4 regions of the Microbacterium endophyticum genome follow, and region 1 is predicted to be linked to each of the others. Evidence: predicted binding sites of a transcription regulator. Region 1 holds the regulator's gene; each other region holds the start of a gene.
What was found. The regulator LexA, encoded in region 1, represses DNA repair genes until DNA is damaged. The targets are predictions, from matches to a motif close to TCGAACANNTGTTCGA.
Positions count from the first base shown of each region.

Region 2: a site for LexA is predicted at 3,451-3,466, ahead of G6N83_RS10095 (HNH endonuclease signature motif containing protein). Genes of this name have one in related genera too.
Region 3: a site for LexA is predicted at 2,134-2,149, ahead of G6N83_RS04880 (HNH endonuclease signature motif containing protein). Genes of this name have one in related genera too.
Region 4: a site for LexA is predicted at 2,322-2,337, ahead of G6N83_RS04170 (HNH endonuclease signature motif containing protein). Genes of this name have one in related genera too.

Region 1 is NZ_CP049255.1:392,290-397,538, forward strand. It holds gene hisH (imidazole glycerol phosphate synthase subunit HisH) at 1-97, opposite strand, end outside; gene hisB (imidazoleglycerol-phosphate dehydratase HisB) at 94-714, opposite strand; gene G6N83_RS01905 (histidinol-phosphate transaminase) at 711-1,748, opposite strand; gene G6N83_RS01910 (LysM peptidoglycan-binding domain-containing protein) at 1,859-2,239, opposite strand; gene lexA (transcriptional repressor LexA) at 2,498-3,181, shown strand; gene G6N83_RS01920 (hypothetical protein) at 3,235-4,596, shown strand; gene G6N83_RS01925 (S9 family peptidase) at 4,597-5,249, shown strand, end outside.
Region 2 is NZ_CP049255.1:2,159,419-2,164,667, forward strand. It holds gene G6N83_RS10080 (heavy metal translocating P-type ATPase) at 1-427, shown strand, start outside; gene G6N83_RS10085 (sensor histidine kinase) at 468-1,430, opposite strand; gene G6N83_RS10090 (response regulator transcription factor) at 1,427-2,098, opposite strand; gene G6N83_RS10095 (HNH endonuclease signature motif containing protein) at 2,136-3,440, opposite strand; gene G6N83_RS10100 (SRPBCC family protein) at 3,800-4,429, shown strand; gene G6N83_RS10105 (DUF4166 domain-containing protein) at 4,426-5,097, shown strand; gene G6N83_RS10110 (LamG domain-containing protein) at 5,131-5,249, opposite strand, start outside.
Region 3 is NZ_CP049255.1:1,049,820-1,055,068, forward strand. It holds gene G6N83_RS04875 (MBL fold metallo-hydrolase) at 1-699, shown strand, start outside; gene G6N83_RS04880 (HNH endonuclease signature motif containing protein) at 786-2,123, opposite strand; gene G6N83_RS04885 (amidohydrolase family protein) at 2,262-3,185, opposite strand; gene G6N83_RS04890 (RidA family protein) at 3,178-3,681, opposite strand; gene G6N83_RS04895 (MFS transporter) at 3,745-5,034, shown strand; gene G6N83_RS04900 (DUF4287 domain-containing protein) at 5,111-5,249, shown strand, end outside.
Region 4 is NZ_CP049255.1:890,441-895,689, reverse strand. It holds gene G6N83_RS04175 (LamG-like jellyroll fold domain-containing protein) at 1-773, shown strand, start outside; gene G6N83_RS04170 (HNH endonuclease signature motif containing protein) at 926-2,311, opposite strand; gene G6N83_RS04165 (hypothetical protein) at 2,449-2,757, shown strand; gene G6N83_RS04160 (UDP-glucose dehydrogenase family protein) at 2,783-4,093, opposite strand; gene G6N83_RS04155 (hypothetical protein) at 4,181-5,044, opposite strand; gene G6N83_RS04150 (Dabb family protein) at 5,219-5,249, opposite strand, start outside.

The sequences.
Region 1 (5,249 bases):
GGCGGGCATCTGCACCAGCGGCGATGAGCGCCTTGACCGCTGAGTGCACGTTTCCCGAACCGTAGTCGAGAACTGCAACAACGGGCCTATCACTCACAGGGCACCTTTCGTGCTGGGAACACCCTCGATCAGTGGATCGAGGGACTTCGCTTGACGGAAAGCGCGGGCGAAGGCCTTATATTCCGCTTCCGCAATGTGATGAGGATCGCGTCCGCCCAGCACACGAATGTGCACTGTGAGAGCTGCGTGAAAACTGATCGCTTCGAAGCTGTGTCGCACCAGCGCGCCGGTGAAGTGCCCGCCAATTAAGTGGTGTTCGAAGCCAATCGGTTCCCCGGAGTGTACGAGGTAAGGGCGTCCGCTGATATCTACCACCGCCTGCGCGAGGGCTTCATCTAGCGGGACGAGGGCGTCACCGTAACGCGAGATACCCGCTTTATCGCCGAGGGCCGTGCGGATGGCTTGCCCGAGAACGATCGACACGTCTTCGACGGTGTGGTGAGCGTCGATGTGGGTATCACCGGAGGCGCGCACTGTCAGGTCGGTGAGCGAGTGCTTGGCGAAAGCAGTGAGCATGTGATCGAAAAACGGCACACTCGTGTCAATCGCGCTGCGGCCGCTACCGTCGAGATCGAGCTCGAGCTCGACATGAGATTCACTGGTTTCGCGGTGCACAGCGGCGGTTCTAGTAGCCACGGGAGTCGAGGACGTCATGAGCCTGAGTGTACCGACGCCAGCGCGTCGAGGAATGCCGTCGTCTCCTCATCAGTGCCTGCTGATACCCGCAAGTGACCGGGAATTCCGACATCACGGATGAGTACGCCACGGTCATAGAGCGCCTGCCATGTAACGGACGTATCTTCGACACCGCCGAAGAGCACGAAGTTGGTCCATGAAGCGTGTGCCTCATATCCGAGCGCCTCGACGGTGGCAGAAATACGGTCGCGCTGCGACACGATTTCGTCGACCATCTGCAGCATTACCGGTGCATGGCGAAGTGCCGCAGTAGCTGCAGCCTGCGTAAGGCTACTGAGGTGATAGGGAAGTCGTACGAGACGCAACGCATCTGTTACCGCCGGGTCTGCCGCGAGGTATCCCACTCGCGCGCCAGCGAACGCAAACGCCTTGCTCATTGTGCGCGACACGATGAGTCGTTCGCGACCCGGCAGTAGTGTCAGCGCCGATCGTTCCTCGCGAGGAGCGAACTCTTGATATGCCTCATCGACAACGACAATCCCTGGAGCGACCTCGTATACCGCCTCGATGACGTCGAGGGGCATCGGAGTACCCGTCGGGTTATTCGGAGAGCAGAGAAAGACCACATCGGGTGCGGCCTCTCGCACCTGCGATGCGGCGCTGTGAGCGGTCAGGGAAAAGTCAGAATCCCGCTGACCGGCAACCCATGCTGTCCCCGAAGCGCGGGCGAGCAAGGGGTACATCGAGTATGTGGGCGCAAAGCTCATTGCGCTTCGTCCTGGGCCGGCGAATGCTTGCAACACATGTTGCAGGACTTCATTCGAACCGTTTGCTGCCCAAATTTGATCTGCGGTCAAACCATGACCGAGATACTCCGCGAAGCCTTCTCGCAGTGCTGTGAATTCCCGGTCCGGATACCGGTTGATGTCACGAAGAGCCAGCGCAATCGAATCGAGGATGTCATCAGCAACATCAGCCGGGACTGGGTGCGTGTTCTCGTTGACGTTGAGCGCCACAGGGAGGGGCGCCTGAGGTGCACCGTAGGGGGTCATCCCGCGCAAGTCATCGCGGAGGGGCAGGTCTTCTAGACGAACGCTCACCCGCTCTATGGTACTTCCGCACCGCGGGTCCTCTTCAAAGTTGAGAGAGACGAGGTACCCGGCTATTGCGCTGCGGAGTATTCAGACGGAATAGCGAGCGTTTGACCTGCCGCGACCACGGCGCCATCGAGCGAGTTGAAACGGATGAGTGCATCGACGACATCGCGAGGATCAGCCGCCGGGGCGATCTCCTCAGCAATCGCCCAGAGCGTGTCACCTGTAGCGACAGTGATCGTCTCGAAAGTGCCAATAGCTGCACCGTTGTCACGTGAAGCAAGCGCTGATCCTCCACTGAGCAGCGCGAATGCCAACGCGACGGCGATCGGCGTCGCAGCAACCGACAGCAGAACGCGGCGTCCGCGCTGCGTCATACGCAAGCGTGTTGCAGTGTGACGCGTGGCTGGCGCGGTGGACAAGAAAGGTGATGCGCTGATCGTGGTCATTCTGACTCCCATCTGGCGAGGAAGTTTCGTACTGAGCACTCGGCCAGGAGCACTCAGTACGAACTTCTCTTCCGAAGCTATCTTCGATTTACAAAACAGTCAAGCTGCAACTACTTCGGAAACCGATCGAACGCGACACGCGGCACGTTGTGCATGTTCAGGCTCAAATACGGATACCGTTTCGATACACGGAGCACATCACCAACCTCCGACATTCGAATACCGCTGCCGGACGGCCGCGAGACGGGAGCCATCATCATGAGCGACACATCCGCCGGCGCACAGCGTCCGCAGACCCGTCGGCGCAAGAGCCTGAGCGACAAGCAGATCGCGATTCTCGAAGTTATTCAGCGCTCGATCAGCGCTCACGGGTACCCGCCGAGCATGCGCGAAATCGGTGACGCCGTGGGGCTCAAATCGTTGTCAAGCGTTACTCATCAGCTCAATCAACTTGAGTTGAGCGGCTACCTGCGGCGCGACGCTGGAAAGACTCGAGCAATGGAAGTATTGATCGATCTCCCCGGCGTTTCCGGCGAGAATCCAGCCGACTCAGCGCCGCCCGTCGGCGACGCCGCTCTTGTCCCGCTGGTGGGGCGGATTGCGGCCGGTGTTCCGATCACTGCGGAGCAGCAGGTCGATGAGATCTTTCCGCTCCCCCGCCAGCTCGTCGGAAAGGGCGATCTCTTCATGCTGAAGGTGTCGGGAGAGTCCATGATCGATGCCGCGATCTGTGACGGCGACTGGGTGGTCATTCGTTCGCAGCCAACAGCAAACAACGGCGACATCGTGGCCGCGATGCTCGACGGCGAAGCGACGGTCAAGGCATTCCGCCAGCGTGACGGCCACACCTGGCTGCTCCCCCGTAACAGCGCGTTCGAGCCTATCCTCGGTGACGAGGCCGTTGTCCTCGGGAAAGTCGTCGCAATCCTCCGCGCGGTGTAGCGCGATACCGAGAGATCGCTAGTCTGGGCGTCAACCAGGGGAAGGTTGAGCACATGACCACTGAGCTTGACGAGCTGCGAACGAAGATCGCGCTGTTGCAGGCCGAGAATGCGTCACTGCGAGATAGCTCTTTGACCGTGAGCAGTCAGAATGCTTTCAGCGAGAAGCGACGCCACAGTTGGTGGCGTGGACTCATCTCGGCGCTCTGCCTCACGATGGCGGCCGTCATCATTCCAGTGTCTGTCGTTGGCAGCTGGGCACGCGTGCAGCTCGTCGACGAAGACAGCTTCGTGTCGACGTTTGCCCCGCTGATCGATGATCCCGGAGTTCAGACAGTGATCATCGACCAGGCCACGGCGGCAATCGACAATGCCGTAGATATCGATGGGTTGACGAATGATCTTTTCGACGGACTCAGCACGCTGGATCTTCCGGCAGCGGCAAGCAGCGCGGTCGATCTTCTTCGCGCTCCCGCAGCTGCTGGCGTAAAGAGCCTCATCGAGTCGTCGATTTCGCAGATCGTTAGCTCTGATGCCTTTTCTTCTGTGTGGCGGACAGCACTAGAAGCAAGCCATAAATCGCTGGTAGCGGTGGCGACCAACGATGGGTCGGGAGCAGTCTCGATAGACGACAAAGGTCAGCTCGGCATCCAACTCGGACCAATCATCGAAGAACTCAAGACCCGAATGACCGACAGGGGCTTCAGTTTCGCCTCAGCGATCCCCGCGATCGACACGACGATCGTGATCGCGCAGTCCGATGCACTGCTAGCTCTCAGTGCGGTCTACAACCTCGCGGCAACCGTCGGCTACTGGCTGCCGTTCGCCGCCATGGCGATGTTGGCTATCGGCATTTTGATCGCACGGCGACGAACAACTGCCCTCATGGGTGCCGGAATCGGTATTGCGCTCGGTGCCGGTGCGCTCGCAGCGACCCTCACTGGTGCCAATGTGGTCATTGGCCTCAACGCTGGCTCCATCGGAATACCTGCGGCGACCCTGCAGTCCGTCTATTTCATCGTCGTCGGAGGCATGCGGGATACCGCGCTCGTACTCGTTTTCCTTGGCGTGGTCGTTGCCCTCGCCGCTTGGCTCAGTGGTAGGTGGAGCCCCGCGGTGCGCACTCGCGCCCTGGGCGACTCACTAACAACGAGTGCGCGTCGAGGGCTGCAGCGCCGCGGCCTCAACACCGGCGTTTTCGGGATCTGGCTCGCACAGCAACGAATTCTGGTGCGAATTATCCTTATCGCTCTGACCGTTCTCACCCTGTTTTTCCTACGCCCCCTCACATTCGGCGATGTCATCCTGACCGCTGCAATCGGGCTGATGACGTGGCTTATCGTGTCTCTTTTGAGCCGCCAACCTTCGGACGCCGAATCGAGCGTCACTTCTGTCGACGCGCCAGTGGAGAGCTAAGTGCCGAAACAACTCCCGTATGGTTCCTGGCCTTCACCACTCAGCGCGTCCGATGCAGCCACATCTTCTGCTCGTTTTGACGGTGCACGGTTCGTTGGTGACGACGTCTGGTGGGGTCAAGGACTCCCAGCAGAAGGCGGACGCACGACCGTACGCCGTCGACGCGTCAACGGCGCGGTCGAAGACATCCTGCCTGCCCCGTGGAATGCACGTTCCCGGGTACACGAGTACGGTGGCGGCGCGTGGACCGTCACAACCAGCGGAATTCTTCTCTTCAGCGAACGTTCCGACGATCGTGTCTGGGCGATGGAGCCTGGGAGCTCGCCATACCCGCTGACCCCTGTCGAAGAGGGAGCCCGCTATGGTGGTCTTCGCTTCGACGCTGACGTGTTGCTTGCGGTACGTGAGCGTCACACTTCCGAACGAAAAGTGCCAGCACGCGACATCGTGAGCATCCCCCTCGATGGCTCAGCTGCCCGCAGCGAGAACGCACTGCGCGTGCTGGCATCCGGCTCTGATTTCGCGGCCCAGCCTGCCCTGTCGCCGGATGGCACCCTCCTTGCCTGGATAGCGTGGAACCACCCCGACATGCCCTGGGACCAAACCACACTTCGCATAACGACTCTTGCGGGCTCCGACATCGGCTCGACCAT
Region 2 (5,249 bases), 1.1 Mb from region 1:
AGATGAAAAGGCTTCGAAGGTGAAAGAGCTTCAGGCTGAGGGGCGAAATGTCGCCATGGTCGGAGACGGCGTCAACGATGCCCCGGCGCTTGCGCAAGCCGACGTGGGTATCGCGATCGGAGCCGGTACCGATGTTGCGATCGCATCGGCGGGTGTCATTCTTGCAAGCGATGACCCGCGCTCTGTCGTGTCGGTGATCGAGCTTTCTCGAGCGTCGTATCGCAAGATGACGCAGAACCTCTGGTGGGCCGCCGGCTACAACCTCATCTCTGTGCCGCTGGCGGCGGGAATTCTCGCACCGATAGGTTTTGTGCTGCCGATGTCGGTCGGCGCGATACTCATGTCGCTTTCCACAGTCGTTGTTGCGTTGAATGCGCAATTGCTTCGCAGGCTAGACCTCAGCGCCGAGTTGGTCACCCGTCGTTAGACACGACAGGCTCCGCCGCGACGGCCATAGTGTCGAGTTGCTACAGCGCGGGTAGCGTCACAAGAAAAGTCGTGCCCGCGCTCGATGTTTGCTCCACGTCGACGCTGCCTCCCGCGCGGAGGGCGACGTCACGCACGAGAGAGAGCCCGAGGCCGAAGCTTCGTCGGCGCCCGGTTTCTCCCGATCGTGCGAAGCGCTCAAAGACGTCTTCGGGGCGGATGCCGGTAATACCCGGGCCTTCGTCGCTCACGCGGATGGCGACGGCATCCTGCTGTCGGCTGGCCGCGACTAAGACAGTGCCGCCCGCAGGGGAGTGCTGCACTGCATTGTCGAGGAGCGCGACGAGCACGCGCACGAGGGTGACGCGGGGGAGCGATACTGCTCCCGCGTCCGGCGCCGTCATCGCGAGAGCGACGGATGCTTCATCGGCCACCGGTTGCAACGATTCGAGTGCGCTCGCAATGGCGGCTGCAACCGGTGTCGGTTCGGCGGCGCGCTCGATTGAACCTTCGGCAGCCAAGAGAAGGTCGTTGAGGACGTCGCTCATCATGCCAGCATCACCCCGAAGGTCGGTGATGCTCGACTCGATCGGTTCGCCGCGTTCGTTTCGTCGCTGCAGGATCTGGATACGGCTCGTCAGAGTAGTGAGGGGCGTGCGTAGTTCGTGGCTGGCGTCGGCGACAAAGTTGCGTTGGCGCCGCAGAGCTTCGCCGAGCGGTCGTACTGAGCGCCGTGCTGCTATCCATGCAACGAGTGCCATGAGGAGCACTCCCAGCACTCCCATGACGATGACGGCCGGCAGGATTCGGTCGACGTCAACGACGACTTCGTCTCCAGGTAAGCCGCCTCGATGCTCATCAGCTTCATGGCGTGAGGTGAGGAGGATGAATGCGACCAGCGCGCCCACGCCTAGCGTGATGATCACGGCGGATGCGATGCCAACGGAGAGTCCGACCGTGAAAGCGGCGCGTTGCACGCGATGTTTGTCGTCGACGGAATTCATGACGGATTTCCCGCGCGGTAGCCTCGAGCCCGAACGGTGTCGATGATGTGCGGAGTTGATTTGCGGCGTACGTAGTGCACGTAGGTGTCGACAGAGTTGGTGCTTTCACCGTCGGGAAAGACGGAGCTGAGAATCTCTTCTCGGCTGAAAACGTGCTCAGGGCTGTCGCTCAGGAGTTCGAGAAGCGCGCTCTCGGTTGTGGTGAGGGTGATGCGGAATCCGGACGGATCGTAGATCGCTTGCGAGTCTGGCGTGAAGGTCCAGTCGCCGAGCTGTCGGCGCCGACCTTCCGCGCGAAACGCCCGGCGGAGTGCTCGCAGGCGCGCGAGCAGTTCGTCGTAGTCGAACGGTTTGACGAGGTAGTCGTTGGCTCCGGCATCCAAGCCGGAAACGCGATCGTCGACGGCGCCGAGAGCCGTGAGCATGAGGATCGGTGTCGTGATTCGTGCGTTGCGGACGGCCGCGATGAATGCAACACCGTCCATCCCGGGCAAGCGGCGATCAACGATCATGACGTCGTAGCGGCGCTGTAGTGCGAGACGCAGCGCCGCCTCTCCGTCGGCGGCGTGCTCGACCTCGTACGTCTCCGAGAGCATCTCGATTGTCATCGCGGCGATGTCGGCGTCGTCTTCGACGTACAGCACGCTGCCGCGGTCGTTTGAAGCCATCTTCGAACACTACTCGCGTGTGTCATGCGCAGCGCAGTCAGGTGGCCGGGTCTGGTGCGAATGCGACCCCGGGTGGCTTATCCGTGTAGTTGCGCCCGGTCGGTGACGTCCACTCGAGGACTCCGTCGCCGACTTGTTTCACCGACCACTTACTCGCGTGTTTCACACTGTGGTGTCTTCGACACAGGTGCGCGAGGTTGTGCTGATGTGTTGGCCCGCCAAGCGCTGCATCCACTGTGTGATCAATATCGCACCGGTGGGTGGGCATGCGGCACCCGACGAACCGGCAGTGCTGGTCTCGCGCCCTGAGTTGCCGCTTCAACTGATCGTTGGGTCGGTACCGGTCAACCGAGACCACGGTTCCGGTGACCGGGTGGGTGAACACGCGATCCCACCCCGGTGCGGTCCCGGCGAGCCGCCGGGCACTTTCCGGATCAACCAGACTGAGCCCCGACAGGTCCGCCGGGGTCGATGCCGTGCCCGCAAGGGTCGTCGCGGGCACCGTGACCTGCACGATCGCCTTGATCGCTCCCAACCCGCCACAGTCATCCCCCGCGAGCGGGTCAAGGCTCGGCACCGACGTCAACAACATGTCGGAGAACAGGTCCGCGCGGATCTGATCGGTCGTCCGATGATCGTCTGCGGGCTGCTCGTGTTCCCGTGTGCCGTAGTCCGACCGTCCCGCCTGGAAGTCTTTCAACGCCCGCGCCTGCTGGGTGAGCCGGTTGAAGATCCCATGCGCTTGCACTGACGGCAATACTGCGTTGAGTGAACTCATCCCATCGGCCAGGTCGAACAGGCGCACCGTGCGGGTCGCGTTCGCATCATCGAAGCGTTCCTGCAGCGTCCGCGGCTGCGCTTTCTCCGCAAGAGCCACCGCGAACCCCCGCAGCCGTCCCGGTGTCTCAGCCTCAGCGACCGCGACCACTTCCCGGTCGTACCGGGCTTTGGCTGCGGCATCCGTCAGATTCACGCCTGCCCGCAGTACTTCTTGCACATGCCGTTCCGAGACACGCCCGGCACTCCACGACGCGAACGTCTCTGGGTACGCCCCAGTCACTTCGATCGCGTCGTCGATCCGTGCCTGCGCGGTGCGATCCGACAACCGCAGTGCCGCCGCAACTTCTGCTGCGACGGCCCGCATCGGAATTTCCCGATCCCGTGAGTCTCGCGATGTCATCCGCCCCATCTGCTCAAGCGCAATGCGCCCCATGTTCGCGAGAACCTCGGCCCGCGCCGCCTGCATCTGAGCGATCTGTTCATCGAACGAAATCAACGTCGCCACAGACTCAGAAAGCTCGTGCGCTTCTGCGTCTTGTTGCTCGGTTTCGTTCTCTGACATGCTCCAAGTATCGAACATATCTCCGACATTGACCCCGCCGAATAAGCCCGAAAAGACCCGATGTGGATAACTTTCTTGAAAAACTTTTGGGGAGAAGAAGATGCGCCTTAATCCATCTAGTCGTGCTGCATTCGATTCCGCGTGACGCGAGCACTGCTCAGGGATTGCTGTAGCAAATTCGCCCGCGAACCCGAGGCACGGCATTCGCGACGTCACCCCACGTACTGCCCGGTCGTATGGCGAGCCGGTACCACGGGCAACGGAGGTGCCAAGGGTTCGTCGATCGACGTCATCATGCCAGGTTCTCTCGCGTGGAGCGTCGCTCGCGAGCATCGACGCATGTGTCGTACCGTCGAGGGATGGCGGCGGGTGGAATCTACGTAGAAACAAGTATTCGGGCGCCGCTAGAGAGCGTGTGGCAAGCCACTCAAGATCCCACGCAGCACGTGCGCTGGGACGTAAGGTTCACGAGCATCGAACCGACCTCGACGACGGACTCCGGGACTACCCGCTTCGTTTATACGCGGCGGGTTCCGCTGCATACCGTGCGCGGCACCGGAATCAGTCTCGGAGAAATCACTCGCGCTGACGGCACGCGCACATCGGCGCTGCGTTTCACGACATCCGACCCGCTGTCACCGATTCGCGATGGCCGCGGATATTGGCGGTATGTACCGGCGGGCGACGGGGCAATCAGCTTCATTACGGGCTACGACTATTCGAGCGGATGGGGCGTGCTCGACGTGGTCGTTCGCCCGATCATCGGTTGGGCCACCGCGTGGAGCTTCGACCGATTGCGCATCTGGCTAGAAACCGGCGTTGCCCCCGAACAGTGGCCGCTGTGGAGCGTGCTGTGGTTTTGGCGCGCAAACCGTCCTCGGGCTGGTCGTTGCAAACGCAAACCCCACGGCGGAAGTCGGCGCGCCGACCATCTCAGTGCGGCGCCAGAAACGCTGAGGAAGCTTGCCGACCCGAAGGGCACAGCATGAGTTCGATGTTTGCGCGTGCCATTGGCGAGCATGATTTCGCAAGGCTTCACCCGATGATGCAGCGGAGGTTTGGCGTCGGGCTTGAGTCGGGCGAAGCGTGCATCGGCCGCGGTGTCATGACAGAAATTCGGCGCGGGCCGTGGTGGACGGTGCCGTTTTTGCAGATCGGGAGACTTCGCAACATCCTGATTCCCACGCTCGGTCGCGAGGTGCCTTTCACCATCGAGAACTTTCCGTATCGAGACCCACTCGGACGTGAAACGGTCACCTTCGTGCGTGAATACACGATCAATGAGCGCGCCAGTCGATTCGACGCGACGATGATCCTCAGCGCCGGGCGCATCGTTGACTACCTCGGCACTCATCAGCATCTCGCCGTTGATCTTGAGCTATCGGTCGACGACGACGGTGGTCTGAGGCTGAAATCTGATGCGCAACGGTTTTATGAAGGTCCCGTTGCCTTCCGTTTTCCCATGCTCTTCAGCGGGCGCGCCACCCTGCATGAATGGTACGACGAGACTGATCAGTGTTTTCATGTCGACATGCAGGTGCACAACCATCGCTTCGGTTTTCTCTTCGGATACCGCGGATCATTCACCTGCGAATGGATTCCGGCATCCGACGCTCCCGAGCGCCTCAAACCTCTGCGGCACGAGCGGCGGGTTTAGCCTCTCGCCGATGAATCAGGGCTGACTGTCGAGCTAGCGAGTCCAGCCGCGAAAGTTATGCAGCATGGCTGTTTTCGGATACGCGCCGCTAGGTTGCCCGATTTCAAAAAGATCGACCATGAGGAACATCGGGTAGTTCGGTGCTTGCGGGA
Region 3 (5,249 bases), 660 kb from region 1:
TGGACGACCCGCGAGCGACTGGCCGACGCGGGTTATCGCGTGGTTGTCGTCGAGGTAGAGCCCGGGCTGCACGGAATCACGACAGAACCCGAGCTTGGTATCGGCCAGCGGGGTTTTCTCGTTCAGACGCCAGTCGGCAATCTCCTTTTTGAACCCCCGGGCTTCATCGACGAAGCCTCTGTCGACGCGATACGCCGCCTCGGAGGCGTCGCGGTGATTGCATCCAGCCACCCGCATCTCACTGGGGCATCGATCCAGTGGAGTCACGCGTTTGACCGCGTGCCGGTCTTCGTCTCCCAGAAAGACGAAGCGTGGATCAGAAGGCCGGACTCCGTCATAGAGCTGTGGAACGACAGGGTCGAACTACTTCCGGGCATCTCGATGATCGAGTGTGGCGGCCACTTCGCAGGCAGCAGTGTCGTGCACTGGCCGGCCGGCGCCGAAGGGCGCGGAGTTCTCTTGACGGGAGACACGATCGCGATTGGCGCCGACCGCGTCTCTGTCAACGTGATGCGAAGCTTCGTCAATCGCATCCCTCTGCCAGAGCGCGCAGTGCGCCGCATCATGGATACCACGCTCGCATTGAACTTCGACCGCCTGTATAGCGCGTTCGGGGTCGTAACTGGGCAGGCTCACGACATCACGGAACGTTCCCTGCGTCGATACATCAGCTGGCTGCGCGACGAGATCCCTGAGTAGTCCCCGGATCCCACTCCCGAATCCCGGATCCCACTCCCGGGCCCCACTCAGAGATTGCGACGCGCACGCAGCGGAGAACGCACGCTTCATCGACGAATGAGGTGGGGCTCGCCAGGTGGGTGAGGATCGGGTTCAAATGCGACGCCGAGTGGTTTATCCGTGTAGTTGCGCCCGGTCGGTGATGTCCATTCCAGAACACCATCCCCAAGTTGTTTCACCGTCCACCGGCTCGCGTGTTTCAAGCTGTGATGTCTTCGACACAGATGCGCGAGATTGTGCTGATGTGTCGGCCCGCCGAACGCGGCGTCGATCGTGTGGTCGATATCGCACCGGTGGGCGGGCATGCGACATCCGATGAATCTGCAGTGTTGATCTCGCGCCCTGAGTTGCCGTTTGAGTTGATCACTGGGCCGGTACCGATCAACAGCCACCACCGTTCCCGTCACAGGCCGGGTGAACACCCGATCCCACCCCGGTGCGGTGCCTGCGAGGCGCCGTGCGCTCTCGGGATCAACGAGGCTGAGCCCCGACAGATCCGCGGGGGTCGACGCCGTGCCCGCGAGCGTGGTTGCGGGAACCGTGACCTGCACAATCGCCCGGATCGCACCCAGCCCACCGCAATCGTCACCCGCGAGCGGGTCGAGACTCGGAACCGAGGTCAACAACATGTCGGAGAACAGATCGGCACGGATCTGATCCGTCGTCCGCCGATCATCTACGGGTTCATCTTCTGCGTGAAGCTTCGTACCGTAATCCGACCGGCCGCTCTGGAAATCCTTCAACGCCCGTGCCTGCTGCGTGAGCCGGTTGAAGATCCCATGTGCTTGCACCGATGGCAACACGGCGTTGATCGAACTCATCCCATCCGCAAGATCAAACAGTCGCACCGTCCGCGTCGCGTTCGCGTCTTCAAAACGCTCTTCCAGAGTCCGCGGCTGCGCTTTCTCAGCCAACGCGGCAGCAAACCCTCGCAACCTGCCCGGTGTCTCGGCTTCAGCGACCGCCACTACTTCGTGGTCGTACCGGGCTTTGGCTGCGGCATCCGTGAGGTTCACGCCTGCCCGCAATATCTCTTGCACATGCCGTTCCGAGATGCGACCGGCACTCCACGACGCAAACGTCTCCGGATACGACCCGGTGACTTCGATCGCATCATCGATCCGTATTTGCGCGGTGCGGTCCGACAACCGCAACGCCGCCCCAACTTCTGCCGCGACGGCCCGCATCGGAATCTCTCGATCACGTGAGTCTCGCGATGTCATCCGCCGCATCTGGTCGAGCGCAATGCGTCCCATGTTCGCGAGAACCTCAGCCCGCGCCGCGTGCATCTGAGCGATCTGTTCATCGAACGAAATCAACGTCGCCACAGACTCAGACAGCTCGTGCGCTTCTGCTTCTTGTTGCTCGGTTTCGTTCTCTGACATGACACAAGTATCGAACATACCTCCGACATTGACCCCGCCGAATCAGCCCGAAAAGCCCCGATGTGGATAACTTTCTTGAAAAACTTTTGGGGAGAAGAAGAAGCACGACACAACCCCGGCCGCGCGGCCCAGCACCCGTCAGCGGAGGCGAAGCAGACGCGCCGCGTTCTCCCCCAGAATCAGGTCGCACTCTTCCGGCGAGAGCCCCGGAAGCTCCTGCACGATTCGAGCCGTCTCGCCCGGTGCGTACCAGGGAAAGTCGGAGCCGAGCGTAATGCGCTCCACGCCAATGGCCCGGATGAGACCAACCACATCCGCAGCCTTCGGGGCCAGCGGTGCGCCCATCCAGTTGACGACCTCAGAGAGGTCGAACATGAGGTGCGGGCTTGCCTCGGCGAGCGCCGGCACGTCCCGCCACGATGCCCCACCGAGGTGAGCCAGAATCAGCGGCAGCCGGGGTCGGTCTGCCGCAAGCCTCACGAATTCACGCGGCTCAGACCACCCAAACCCGCGCCGATCGGGGCCGGTGTGAAACACGATCGGCGCCTGCGCTTGCTCGCACGCGTTGTAGACGCCCGCAAGTCCCGGGTCATCAGGGAAGGTACGAATGGCAATCGGATGCAGTTTGACCCCCCGCGCACCCCAGTCGCCGAACGCCTCACTCAGGTGGTCTTCGGACTGCTGAGAAGTCATGACTGCAGGGTTCGATGTGATGAAAGGCAACAGTTGCGAATGCGCTGCACCCTGATCGCACAACCACCGGTTGTACGCGATGAGGTCATCGCTCAGGTGCGCGTAGTCGGGGGCACCCGGCCAGTGACGTGCGTCTTCGGGTGGATGCGGGAGCTCTGGCAGCTCGAAGCTGCCGAGAAGAGCCGCGTAGTCGAAGCCTGCCGAGTCGAGAGCGGCCAGCGCATCATCGACGGTTCCGGCGACACCCGCGAACGCAACATCGTCTTTGTCGCCGTACTCGTCGATCGGGTAAGTATTGATGTCGTAGAGACCCTCGGAGGCATCCGCGTAGGCGTGCAGGTGCGTGTCGACGCGAATCGGCTTACTCATCGTCGACGCTCGTCTTGGTTTCAACGACGGTCACCATCTCGAAGACGTTACCGCCCGAGAGATTCATCACCCCGATGCCGGCAGATGTCGAGCGCCCTATCGTGTCACCGAACACCTCGACGAAGAGATCTGCAGCACCGTTGGTGACGAGGTTGACATCACTGAACTCCGGCGTGACCACGACGAACGTGAGGGTGCGCACAAACGCCGACACCTCATCGAGCGATCCCACAGCGAACCGGATGAGGCCCAGCACGTTGATCGCGGCGTAGCGCGCTGCCGCGTAGCCCTCTTCGAGCGTCACGGTGTCGCCGACGCGGCCCGGGTGCACTTTGTTGCCTTGTCGGTCTTCGGGAGTGATGCCGCTGATGGTCAGGGTGCGACCGGTGCGATGGAATGCCTTCATGGTGGCGTAGCGCTCACCGTACGGCGGGTTCGCGTAATCAGGGATGACGAGTCCCATCTCTTTCACACGCTGTTCGGCGCTCCACACCATGGCATCCTCCTCGTGACTACAATGGATCCATTGTAGTAGTTTTCGGATACATAGTGCGATTGGGTGCGAATCTTGGTTAAGCCTCGGATGTGGTCCAGCATCCAACGTCGCCTGGCGACGAGTTCCGCCGCAGACATCACCCGCACAGTTCCGTTTTGGCTGATTTTCATCGCATCTGCGCTGGGCGGAATGACCAATTCGGCGAGCACGCCGATCATTCCTATCTATGTAGAAGAGACGCTCGGTGGCGGGTCGGAGCTTTCGGGAACGATAATCGCCCTTGCGGCTGTCGCATCAATGATTGCGATGCCGATTGCCGGAATGCTCGGCGACAAAAAGGGATACCGCACTATTGCGCTGTTCGGCAGCGCATTGGCCGTCGCAGCTATGTTGATCTTCGCGCTCGTGCCGACGCTCTGGGGTGCAAGCATCGGGCGCATCATGTTTGGCCTCGGCAATGCCGCCGCGATGACGCTCATCATGGCGTGGCTCATTGCGATGGCGGCCCCCGCGCAGCGGGGCAAGGCCCTGAGCATCTACGGACTCAGCGTGTGGATCGGTCTGGCACTCGGGCCCCAGCTGAGCGCCGCGATCAACGACGCCACTGGTCCGCAGACCGTGTTTCTCGTCTGCGCCGGACTAGAGATCGTGACAGTTGCCGTCATTCTGATGCTGCCACGACCAGTTCTCCCCCCGGTGACGCAATCCATCACACTCCCGCACAGTGGGGTCCGATCGGCTTGGGCGGCGTTTCGCGCCGTATGGGTTCCCGGGGTTGTCGCCGCGGCCGCATGGTGCGGCGAAGGTTTAATGCTCGGTTTTCTCATCGTGCACCTCGGCGGGGTCGGTGTCGCCGCGAGCGGACTGCTGGGGGCGGCATCCGTCTTCGGCGTCTTCGCCGTGAGCGTCATTGGTGCCCGCATGGTGCTCGCGTCTCTCCCCGACCGCATCGGCCCGCGCCGCGCCGCGGCGCTGTCGCTTGTCGCTCTCACAGCAGGCCTCACCACGCTGGGGCTCGCCCAGGACTTTTGGGTCGCATCGGGCGGTGCCGTGCTCATCGGCGTGGGCTTCTCGCCGCTCTACCCTTCACTCACGATGCTGGCAACGCGCGACCTCCGCACCCGCAATCGTGCACTGGGGCTCGGAATGTTCTCGAGCTTCACGAGTATCGGCTATGGCGGCGGCGCGCTCATCGGCGGATTCGTGATCGCCATCGCCAACTCGATGTGGGCTTTCCTTCTTGTCGCTGCTCTTCAGGTCGTCGCCCTCGCGGTGCTCGCGATCTTCACGCACGACGACTCACCCCGCCAGCGTGCCGAAGAAACCGACGAACAGCGCGATCCTGCAGCCTGATTCGCGTGCTATCGCGGCACGACTCGCCTGGATATGCTCATCACGTCCGCGCAGTTATCGACGCAGTGGGAGAGACATGTCGTACCAGGCCTACCTCGATGCCATCGAAAAGAAGACCGGAAAGACGCCCCAGCAGTTGCTCGGTGAGGCATCGTCGCGCGGATACGGCCCGGAGACCAAGGCATCCGTTGTCGTGGAGTGGCTTTCAGCCGAGT
Region 4 (5,249 bases), 500 kb from region 1:
CACAGAGCGCCGAAGTCACGCCTGAACCCGGGCAGGTCGGTGGGGGCCGAACCACCAATAACGCCATTGGAAAATCGGTGTGGGGATCTGACGTGCTGCTGCAAGGCGCGGTCCGAGACTTCCGGGTTTACGATCGCGTACTCGCCCCCGCAGAGATTGGTCGGTTGGCAGGTGAACAGGCCGCGTCGGCGCCAGAAGCAACGGGCACGCTTGCACTGTTCGATGGTGACACGAAGCTCGCAGAAGTGGCGTCTGAGACGGCGGCGCGCTCGTCGTTGCCTACCGATGGCGCGGCATCGGCCATGACCGTGCAGACGGCGATGTTCACCACGACGCGCGCGGCCGAGGCGGCACCCGCCGCTACGGCACGTGTTCCGATGCGCGCTCGCACAGCAGTAGGTACGGGATGGGTGTCGTTCGACCCGGTCGTAGGTCTGGCTGATGGAAAGCACGAGCTGAGAGCGGTCTACACGGGTGATGGGGCGACGTTCGCCGCACAGTCTGCTATGACCAGTGTGACTGTGGTGGACGCAGCAGTGATCGTACCGGGTGTAGAACCTACACCGCCTTCAACATCGCCTGGTGATGGTGACAGCGGTGGCGGGAGCCCTGATGCGGCGGGTGCGCCGCAAGCAGCAACCGGTGCACTAGCGGTCACTGGCGGATTCATCGGGGTGGGGGTTGTGGGGGTCGCGTTCGCGCTCACGGCTCTCGGGCTCTGGCTGACGGTAGTGCGGCGCCGCCGCGCGGAGTCGGAGTTGCTTGACGACTGATCTGTAACGATTACGGTGGCGGGGTGCGTTGGCACCTCGCCACCGTAATCGTCGGTCGCGGTGGAACCACCACAGGATTGCAAGAGGGTTTGCCGTCGCGTGACATCGATCAGCGCGCGTTGCTGAGAAATAACAAGTGCTAGTCGGGCGTTTCAGAAGGGCGGTCGGACCTCATCTGATGCGCTCGCAGATACGGCGGACACCGGCGGGTCTGATATCGACGGATGTTTCTCCGGTAGGACTGGGTCGGGTTCGAATGCGACGCCGGGTGGTTTGTCGGTGTAGCTTCGCCCGGTCGGTGATGTCCACTCGAGGACTCCGTCGCCTTTTTGCTTCACCGTCCACCTGCTCGCGTGCTTCAAACTGTGATGCCGTCGACACAGATGCGCGAGGTTGTGCTGATGTGTTGGTCCGCCGAGCGCTGCATCGACTGTGTGATCAATGTCGCATCGGTGGGTGGGCATGCGGCATCCGACGAACCGGCAGTGCTGATCCCTAGCCCTAAGTTGCCTTTTGAGTTGATCGTTGGGTCGGTATCGGTCAACCGAGACCACGGTTCCGGTGACGGGATGCGTGAACACGCGATCCCACCCCGGCGCAGCTCCCGCGAGCCGCCGGGCACTCTCGGGATCAACCAGACTCAAGCCGGACAGATCCGCGGGTGTCGATGCAGTGCCCGCAAGCGTCGTCGCCGGCACCGTGACCTGCACAATCGCGCGGATCGCTCCCAACCCGCCACAGTCGTCACCCGCGAGCGGGTCAAGGCTTGGCACTGACGTGAGCAGCATGTCGGAGAACAGGTCGGCCCGGATCTGATCGGTCGTCCGCCGATCATCCACAGGCTGCTCGTGTTCCCGTGTGCCGTAGTCCGACCGCCCCGCTCGGAAGTCTTTCAACGCCCGCGCCTGCTGGGTGAGCCGGTTGAAGATCCCATGCGCTTGCACTGACGGCAGTACCGCGTTGAGTGAACTCATCCCATCGGCCAGGTCGAACAGGCGCACCGTGCGGGTCGCGTTCGCATCATCGAAACGTTCCTGCAGCGTCCGCGGCTGCGCTTTCTCCGCAAGGGCCGCAGCGAACCCGCGCAACCGGCCCGGGGTCTCCACTTCAGCGACCGCGACAACTTCGTGGTCGTACTGGGCTTTGGCTGCGGCATCCGTTAGGTTTTCGCCCGCCCGCAAGACGGCTTGTACGTGCCGTTCCGAGACACGCCCCGCGCTCCATGACGCGAACGTCTCGGGGTAGTGCTCGGTGATTTCCATCGCGTCGTCGATGCGGTTTTGCGCGGTGCGATCCGACATCCGTAGCGCCGCCCCGAGTTCTGCTGCCATGGAGCGCATCGGAATCTCTCGTTCCCGCGACTCACGAGACGCGATCAAGCGCATCTCAGCGAGTGCCATCCGCCCGGCTTCGGCGAGGTCCGCTGCCAGCGCAGCTTCGAGCTGCGCGATCTGCGCCACGCGAGATTCTGCCGACAACACAACCTCAGCCCGGGTACGAGCCCCGGGCGAGTGGTGTGTGGTCGTGTTCTCTGACATGACTCAAGTATCGAACATACCTCCGACATTGACCACCCCAAAGCACCCCAAAAAGCCCCGATGTGAATAACTTTCTCAAAAGAAATTTGGGGAGAAGAGGATGGCCCGAAACCACCCGAAAAAGCTATCGTGGCCGCATGAGCGAAACACCAGTGACCTCAGCCAGCACATACGGCATCGTCGTCGCCTGGGCCTCAGGCCTGGCGCTCGGGCTGCTGATGGGCCTCGGGCTGAGCGCCGTGATTCAAGACCTCTGGTGGGGCCTCGGCCTCGGCCTCGCTTCCGGCCTCGTGCTCGCGCTGTCGATGCTGCGCTGGGCACGCGGCGTCAATAGCGGGCAACCCAGCCGCACCGAGCGTCGAATCAACGACACCGACTACGGCCCGATGGGCCCTGGCGTCTATGGCGCGGGCCACGCGGGTCGCGACGGCGGAACTGGCCGCTAAGCCCGCCCCACCCCAAAGCTAAGCCTTACGGGCGGCCCATGCCGTAGTAGGTCCAGCCGGCGGCGCGCCACGCGGCGGCGTCGAGGCAGTTGCGTCCGTCGACGATGACGGTGCCGGCCGTGAGGGATGCCGCGTGCTCGGGCGAGAGCTGGCGACGGTATTCGTCCCATTCGGTGACGACGATGACGGCATCCGCACCGGTGAGAGCTTCGTCGCGGTCGAGCACGTACCCGAGCTGGGGGTGCACGCGCTGGGCGTTTTCGATGGCGGCGGGGTCGGTGACGGTGACCTTGGCGCCGAGTCCGTGCAGGCGCACGGCGACGTCGAGGGCGGGGGAGTCGCGGATGTCGTCGCTGTGAGGCTTGAACGCCGCGCCAAGTACGGTGATCTTCTTTTCGTAGACCTGGCCTCCGAGGCCTTCAACGACGAGCTGCACGGCGCGTTCGCGGCGGCGCATGTTGATTTCGTCCATTTCGCGCAGGAACGCGACCGATTCGCCGCGGCCGAGTTCTTCGGCGCGTGCTGAGAATGCGCGGATGTCTTTGGGGAGGCATCCGCCACCAAAACCGATGCCGGCGCCCAAGAACTTGCGGCCGATGCGGTCGTCGTGCCCGATGGCGTCGGCGAGCTGGGTGACGTCGGCTCCGGTGGCTTCGGCGATCTCGGCCATCGCGTTGATGAACGAGATCTTGGTGGCCAAGAACGCGTTGGCGGATACCTTGACCAGCTCTGCCGTTGCATAGTCGGTGACGATGAACGGCGTGCCCTTGTCGATGGAGGGGTAGTAGATTTCGCGCAGGATGTCGGCTGCGCGCTCGCCCTCGGCGCCCGCGGGTATGCCAGCTACGAGGCGGTCGGGGTCGATGGTGTCTTGCACGGCCCAGCCTTCGCGCAAGAACTCGGGGTTCCAAACGAGGGTTGCGCCGGTGGTCGTGACCTTTTTGGCGAGGTCTGCCGCGGTGCCGACGGGAACCGTCGACTTGCCCGCAACGAGGTCGCCCTCAGATAGGTAGGGGAGCAGGCCCTCGACAGCGGCGTTGACGTAGGTGAGGTCTGCCGCGTAGCCGTCTTTTTGCTGCGGGGTGCCGACGCCGACGAAGTGCACCTTGGAGCCCTGTGCCTCGGCCATGTCGGTGGTGAAGCGAAGCTTGCCCGACTCGATGCCGGCCGTGAGGATCTCTTGCAACCCAGGCTCAAAGAAGGGAGCCTTGCCCTGCGAGAGGGTATCGATCTTGTGCTGGTCGACATCGATGCCGACAACGTCGTGACCGATGGATGCCATGGCTGCCGCGTGAACGGCACCCAAATAGCCACAACCAATGACCGAAAGCTTCATGAGACTCCCCGAGCGCACGTTTGCTGCCAGTGGGCAGCACGTTCTATTACATCAGAGTGACGTTTCTTGCGGGGACGACGATCGCACTTAGGCGCGTCCGAGCCTTTCGACCGCTTGCCGTACTGCTTTCGGCTCGACTTTGTCTGCAGCGTAAATTTTGATGCGTTGGCTTAGCTCATCACTTACCGAACGGAACTCCCGCTCTATTTTTTCGAGAGCCTCCGGAGGAGAGACCACGACGGCAAAACTCACATCTGTGCCTTCTGCCAATACTCGTTCTATGCGTGCCCGGAGTAGGCCCAAGCTCGTCGGACTCCAGGCACGCGGTGTCTGAACCACGACTCCGACACCGCCCACCGTTAGTTTGAAATCTACAATCGGGGGATTGCCTCGCCCCGCACCTCGAACTGGCTCGGATCGGCCTACCTGATTGCCGTCTGCAAGCTCTGAAATCCACTTGGGGATTCCCGTCGATTCAGCGCCGGACTGTGCTTGGCCAGAATCGTCGACGTACTCGTCGCCGTCGGGTTCGCTCATTCGGGTCGAGTCATCGGACGAGGTCTTGTTGGATTGGTTTTTCGCTTTCCGGAATGTCCGCTTGTCTCGGCTCATTGCGGAAAGCTGTTTGAGTAGCGCGTCTTCAGTGTCTTGCTCGATACCCGAACCGCGCAGCGTGGAGATGAAGTCTGCCATCTCGTCTTGCTCGTATTCGAGAGTCATTCCAGCCACTTCGAAGCTTTTAGGAAGTCTCCCAACCAACGCCAGTAACCACGCAACGCCGGTAATAACGAGGATTGTGCTTGCCGCGAGATCGGAGGGGTGCTCTTTGGTCAGCACAAGTACTGCTCCGAATGCGGAGATAATGCCGAGCAGACCCAAGAGCCAGCGAACCCAGGTGGGTAATGTGTACGCTCCCGAGCGAGCTGACGGCTCCGTCGTTTCTTCTGTCACGAGGGCGAGCCTAGCGACTTGCTACGACACGAGCTCGAATCGGGCTACATCGAACGCGTGTCATGCTGTGCTTGCTGTGTCCCCAGCTGCATCACCGCAAGTAGCGTGGCGGAAAGTATGAGACGGCCTTGAATCGCAAGGCGCCGGGCTCAGCCGACCTCTTGAGCCGAATGCTCACTCAATGACGTAGTCGCCGATCCGCCAA